One region of the Bradyrhizobium sp. CAR08 genome, then DNA from elsewhere that is predicted to be linked to it. Evidence: riboswitches for the same ligand, from Rfam matches in the RefSeq annotation. Region 1 holds a riboswitch; the other holds the start of a gene.
The links. A riboswitch is a leader RNA that binds a small molecule or an ion and turns the genes downstream of it on or off. The one in region 1 is predicted to bind cobalamin.
Positions count from the first base shown of each region.

Region 1 (3,406 bases):
TCGCGACAGCGCGAGACAGGCGATCTTGCATTGGCCCGGTTTGCGCGCATCGCTCAGGCCCAGCGCATCCTCGGCCGGCAGCTCGCCGGCGCGCGCGAACCAGGGCAGCACGCCGAGGCCGCGCCAGGCGGTCTTTTCTTCGATCAGTCTGTAGCCGTCGTCGAACAATGTGGGATCGCCGCGGAACTTGTTGATGACAAATCCCTGGATCATCGCGGCATCGTCCGGGTCGATCACCGTCTTGATGCCGACGAGTTGCGCGATGACCCCGCCGCGGTCGATGTCGCCAACCAGCACGACCGGCACATCGGCCTTGCGCGCAAAACCCATATTGGCGATGTCGGCCTTGCGCAGGTTCACTTCGGCCGGACTGCCGGCACCCTCCACCAGAACGAGATCGGCGCGCGCCTTCAGCCGCTCGAAGCTCTCCAGCACGGCGCCCATCAATGACGGTTTCATCGCCGCATATTCACGCGCACGCGCGGTCGCGATGCGTTTTCCTTGCACGATCACCTGCGCGCCGACATCGGTCTCGGGCTTGAGCAGCACCGGGTTCATGTCGGTGTGCGGCTCGACGCCGGCGGCGAGCGCCTGGAGTGCCTGGGCGCGGCCGATCTCGCCGCCGTCAACGGTGACGGCTGCATTGTTCGACATGTTCTGCGGCTTGAACGGGACCACGCGCAGGCCGCGTCGCACAAAGGCGCGTGCGAGGCCGGCAACGATGAGCGACTTGCCCACGTCCGAGCCGGCTCCCTGGATCATCAATGCGCGCGCCATCGCGAGTTTCTTAGAACTCGACGCCGGCTTGCGCCTTGATGCCGGAGCGGAAGGGATGCTTGACCAGCGTCATCTCGGTGACGAGATCGGCGATCTCGATCAGCTCGTCCTTGGCGTTGCGGCCGGTGAGCACGACATGCGTCATCGGCGGCTTCGAGGTCACCAGGAAATCGACAACTTCGGCGATGTCGAGATAGTCGTAGCGCAGCGCGATGTTGATCTCATCGAGCACGACCATGCGGAGATTCTGGTCGAGGATCAGCTCCTTGGCCTTCTCCCAGCCGGCGCGCGCGGCGGCGATGTCGCGGGCGCGGTCCTGCGTCTCCCAGGTAAAACCCTCGCCCATGGCGTGGAATTGGCATAGGTCGCCGAAATGGCCGGTCAGCATGCGGCGCTCGCCGGTGTCCCAGGCGCCCTTGATGAACTGCACGACCGCGCAGGGGAAGCCATGGGCGACGCAGCGGACGATCATGCCGAAGGCCGAAGAGGACTTGCCCTTGCCGGCCCCGGTGTGGACGATGATCAGGCCCTTTTCGCCGCTCTTGGTCGCCATGATCTTGTCGCGGGCGACCTTCTTCTTCGCCATTTTCGAGGCGTGGCGGGCGTCGGTTTCGTCGGCCGTCTGGGTATCCGGTTCGGGCGTCATCGGACGGGGTCCTTCGGCTTGACAAGAGGCGGTCGGGGGCAAATGGTGGCCCGGCGTTGGTTCCTGTCCTACGACAGGCGAAGAGGGAATGCGATAGGGTCCGAATCGGCAAGATTTGGTTCCAAAATGCAGCCGCCCCCGCGACCGTGACCGGAGAGATGCCCGAAGCCACTGATCCCCTGGGGATCGGGAAGGCGGGGATCGAAGGGGAAACCCTGCTCCGCAAGCCGGGAGACCTGCCAACGCGGACGATTTTGGACCGGCGGACGGGGTGTTCCGCGACGGGGAAACGGGCCTTCGCAAGAACGGTTCGTGGGCCTCATCGCTTCCCGCTGTTTATTCTGGAAGAAGCGATGACCGTCACACTTCATGTCTGCATTACCTGCCGCGCCGGCGAGACACTTGGCGAAGGCGAGACGACGCCCGGCAAGCGCCTGCATGGCGCGATCCTCGAGGCCGGCGTGCCCGACGGCGTCAGCGTGGTTCCCGTCGAATGCCTGTCTGCATGCAACCAGGGTTGCTCCGTCGCGCTCAGCGCGCCCGGCCGCTGGTCCTATGTCTATGGCCGTCTGTCGGATGCGAATGCGAGCGATGTGGTCGCGGGCGCCGCGGCCTATGCGGCCGCGCCCGACGGCCTCGTGCCCTGGCGCAGCCGCCCGGAGATATTCCGCAAGCAATCGCTTGCCCGCATTCCCCCCATTTCCCCCTTGGCCGTCGTGCCGGAGGCCGCCGAATGAATTCGCTCGCAAAAGTCCCGGTCACGGTCGTCACGGGCTTTCTCGGCTCCGGCAAGACCACGCTGATCCAGCATCTGCTTGCCAATGCCAACGGCAAGAAGCTCGCGGTGCTCGTCAACGAGTTCGGCAGCGAGGGCGTCGATGGCGAGATTCTGAAATCCTGCGCCGATGCGAATTGCCCGGAAGAGAACATCATCGAGCTCGCCAATGGCTGCATCTGCTGCACCGTCGCCGACGATTTTATTCCGACCATGGAGAAGCTGCTGTCGCGGGCCGTCAAGCCCGATCACATCCTGATCGAGACCTCGGGCCTGGCGCTGCCCAAGCCGTTGCTCAAGGCGTTCGATTGGCCGGAGATCCGTTCGCGCATCACGGTCGACGGCGTGATCGCGCTGGCCGACGCCGAAGCTGTCGCCGCCGGCCGTTTTGCGCCCGACCCTGACGCCGTCGAAGCGCAGCGCGCGGCGGACGGCAATCTCGACCATGAGACGCCACTGTCGGAAGTGTTTGAGGACCAGATCGCCTGCGCCGACATCGTGCTGCTGACCAAGGCCGATCTTGCGGGCGCGGCAGGCCTCGAAGCAGCCAAGGCGGCGATCACCGCCGAGATGTCGCGCCGCGTGCCGATGCTGGCGATCACCGACGGCGCGATCGACGCGCGCCTCATCCTCGGCCTCGGTGCTGCCGCCGAGAACGATCTCGCCGCGCGTCCCTCGCATCACGACGGCGAAGAGGATCACGAGCACGACGATTTTGCGTCCGTCGTGATCGATCTTCCTGAGGTCACCGATATCGAAGCGCTGGTTGCATCCGTTCAGCGTCTGGCGCGCGAGCAGAATGTGCTGCGCGTCAAGGGTTACATCGCGGTGCAAGGCAAGCCGATGCGCCTCTTGCTGCAAGCGGTGGGCGAGCGCGTGCGCCACCAGTTCGACCAGCCCTGGGGCGCGGGTGCGAGGCAGTCAAAGCTGGTCGTGATCGGCGAGCACGGCGATATCGACGAGGCCGCGATCAAGGCGGGACTCGGTCTTTCAGGATCCGGTATCTGATGCACGTCGTCTTCCGCGAGAGCCGCGGTCTCGAGGAGACCGCGATACCAAGGGACATTGGCCAGGACCCGGCCGATCTCGTGGTGCTCTCGTATTCGGATTCCGATCTTGCCGCGTTCGCGGCCGGCTGGCGCCGTGGCCGCGACAGCCTGCCGTCGCTGCGGCTCGTCAATCTCGCAGAACTTCGTCATCCGCTCTCG
Region 1 covers NZ_JBIXJX010000015.1:49,816-53,221, forward strand. The annotation lists gene ACIPUD_RS28265 (cobyric acid synthase) at 1-777, opposite strand, end outside; gene cobO (cob(I)yrinic acid a,c-diamide adenosyltransferase) at 788-1,423, opposite strand; cobalamin riboswitch at 1,464-1,681, shown strand; gene ACIPUD_RS28275 (DUF1636 family protein) at 1,777-2,160, shown strand; gene cobW (cobalamin biosynthesis protein CobW) at 2,157-3,206, shown strand; gene cobN (cobaltochelatase subunit CobN) at 3,206-3,406, shown strand, end outside.

Region 2 (3,406 bases), on a different contig from region 1:
ACTGTCCACTGCCCAATCTAGATAGTCCTTCCACTGCGATTTGCGCAGTGGCAATCCCTCCCGCAACGCAGCCTCGTCGATCTGGATCATGGTCGCTCCAGCCGCCTCAAGGTCGATGACCTCGTCTCGGATCGCGAGAGCGATCTGTCGGCATGTCTCGCTCCGCGGGATGTCGTCACGGACAAACGACCAGTTCAGGATCGTCACCGGTCCGGTCAGCATAGCCTTGACGGGTTTTTTGGTCAGAGACTGCGCATGTCGCCACCATTTAACGGTCATGGGCTTCGGGCGGGAGACATCTCCAAACAGGATAGGAGGACGAACGCACCGCGAGCCATAAGACTGAACCCAGCCGTGCTTGGTGAATGCGAAACCCAACAGCTGCTCGCCAAAGTATTGAACCATGTCATTGCGCTCGAACTCACCGTGTACGAGCACGTCCAGGCCGATATCTTCCTGCCAATGCACGGTATGGGCTGTCTCCGCTTTCAGAAGCTGCTCGTACTGCGTGTCATTCAGCGCTCCCCGCGCATGAGCTGCACGCGCATTGCGGACGTCCGCCGTTTGCGGAAAGGATCCGATGGTTGTGGTTGGAAACATCGGCAATGCGAAGGCGACGCGCTGGACGTCGGCGCGCTGGGTGAACGCACTGCGACGGCGACGCATGCTATCGTCGATCGCGGCCATTCGTCCGGCGACGTTCGCACTGTGGATCTTCGGCGATGTTTCGCGGGTGACGGATGCATCCTCTGAGAGCGTGAGTTCATCGGCCACGTCGGCAGCATGGCCAGCCAGCGCTTTGCCCAATATCGAAAGTTCCTTGATCTTCTGCACTGAGAACGCCAACCACGTCTTCAGATTGGGATCGAGATCGATCTCTAGTTCAATGTCGGTCGGAACATGAAGCAGCGAGCAGGAGGGGGCAATCTGAACACGGTCCCTGCCCAGTTTTTTGACCATGGGAGCAAGTTGGTCGAGTAGCGCCGGCAGATTAGAGCGCCACACGTTGCGACCATCAACGACACCGAGCGAGACCACGAGATCTCTACCTGCTCTGGCGACAATCGCGTCCAACTGGTCAGGTGCACGAACCAGGTCGACATGAACCCCGGCAACGGGCAAGGCCAAGACTGTTTCAAGATTGTCGCCGACACCCCCGAAGTATGTGGCCAGCATGATTTTAAGGGCCGGCACGGCCTTAGCGAAATGAGCATAGGCCCGGCGGACAGCGGCCCGAGATGCTTCGTCGACGTCCATCACTAGGCATGGCTCGTCGAGCTGAACCCATTCAGCGCCGCGCGAGGCTAGTTCGCGGAGAACATCGACATAGACGGGGAGGAGTCGATCAAGCAGCGACAGCGGATTGAATGCGGGATTTACGCTTTTGCCGAGCTTCAGGAAAGTGACTGGGCCCACTAGGACGGGCCGCGTCTGATAACCGAGGCTTCTTGCCTCCTCATATTCCTCGATCGGCTTCCGAGAGGCATACTTAAAGATCTGATCCTGGTGAAATTCCGGCACCATGTAGTGGTAGTTCGTATCGAACCACTTCGTCATCTCCTGTGCGGCTACGCCGGGCCCATGCTGAGCGTGACCACCGTCTTGAGCGCCACGCGCCATGGTGAAGTAGGTTTTAAGCGACACAGGACCTTCGTTCCAGCCGTAAACGTCGGGAATGGCGCCGACCATTAGGCTGGTATCGAGCACATGGTCGTAGAGCGAGAAGTCATTCGAAGGAATGACGGTCGCACCGCGGGATTTCTGCCGTGCCCAATTAGCGGCACGAAGTCCACTCCCCGCCTCGAGGAGCTCGGCTTCGCTGGATTTTCCCGCCCAGTAGCTCTCGAGTGCGAATTTGAGTTCGCGTCGTGGGCCGATGCGTGACGTCCCCAGTGTGGCAACGGGAAGCGAAAGGATTGACATAGCTTAGACCCCATGTTGGGGCAAAGGCCATGGCGGACGCAGACAGCGAACATCGCGTGAGCGACAACTGCTTGGCGCACACCGGGACGCCCCGCCCGTGGACGATATCTTGTCGAGGCAGGTCTCCTGGCTCACGGGTCGTCGCTGCTGTCCGGCCTTCCCGAAGCCGCATGGCTTCAGTGACTTCGTTGGACAGCGGCTCGCCGCTTACAGTTGCGGGGGCAGCGCCGGCATTGCACCGGCTTCCCTCTTAGCTCCGGATCAAACGAAATCCGGAGACCGCGACGGCTTGAAATTATGCGCACGAGGATCGATGCGTCAACCTACCGATTCTCGCTGCGACATTGCCCAAGCGATTACGAGCGCACTAGGCGGGTACGACGGTCTTGCTCGCGGCCTGGTGAACACGCCCTGATCCGTGGAGGCTCCGCTTGTGAAATGCATTCGCTCCCTGCTCGCGTAACGGTTGAGCTCCACCACCGGAACGAACCCGGGCCGCTTTCGGTATCTGTGTGATCGCGAGGAGGCGACCTTTTCCGTCAGCAGCTTTTCGAACCTGCGCGTCAGGAAGGTGCGATCATCCTCGGCCGGCATCCGTTTGGTCACAGCCCACGAGGCTCCCTAGAAATTTCGAAAGCCGGATTGCTCCAGGACCGAACGGATGATCAGGTCGGCTCCTTGGTGTTCGGCGGGCCCGCGACCAGGCACGAGGTCGTCCGCCTCCGTGAGGTTGGCCAAGATGATCTTCTCGGTGCACTAGGTGTTCACGTGCTCAGCGACTTTTGCGCCGGCTTCGATGCGTCCGTGGCCGCTCGACGCCGGGTCTGCCTCGCCTCGACTCGCCGCCAGCGACGATAGGCCGTAACGCGGCCGCTGAGCATCGAGGGCCTTGTCCTTGTTCGTGACAAATTCGACGGTGTCCTCCGACAGAGCCCTTTGAGGGGTTCCTCGGCGTCGCTCAGCGTCTTAAGCTGATAACGATGTTAATCGACCTCGATGCGCCCCATGCGGTCGTGGTCTCCTCAAGGTCCCACATCTACAACTTCGTTCGCGAAATCGAGCGATGAGGCCTTTTGGTCGCGGGCTGCCTATCCTGTCTTGGACGGGACACAGGTGTCAGGGACCGGACAGACCACCGCGCATTGCGGCGTGTCGCAATGGCCCTCGCACTCCGTACATTTTTTGGCATCGATAACGTAAATGTCACGCTTCAGACTGATCGCCGCGTTGGGACACTCGAACTCACATGCGCCACAAACGGTGCATTGCGAAGCGACGATCTTGTAAGCCATGCCTTCCGACTCCTTAGGCGAGCGATGCCATGGGCGATCCCTTTCAAATGCCGTGCCAAACGCAGACGCGCTCAATGTTGGGCAATTTGCCCAATTCGGCTGTCCCGGGTCTGAGACCATGTTGCGTCTGCGACAGCAACAGGTCGCTTCAATTTCAGGCTACGAGCCATCGGGCCCTCTTGCGAGAGTCA
Region 2 covers NZ_JBIXJX010000011.1:271,297-274,702, reverse strand. The annotation lists gene metE (5-methyltetrahydropteroyltriglutamate--homocysteine S-methyltransferase) at 1-1,923, opposite strand, end outside; cobalamin riboswitch at 2,023-2,222, opposite strand; gene ACIPUD_RS24040 (4Fe-4S binding protein) at 3,012-3,215, opposite strand.
Region 2: it holds a riboswitch for cobalamin, as region 1 does, so the genes downstream of both, metE (5-methyltetrahydropteroyltriglutamate--homocysteine S-methyltransferase) here and ACIPUD_RS28275 (DUF1636 family protein) in region 1, are expected to answer to the same signal.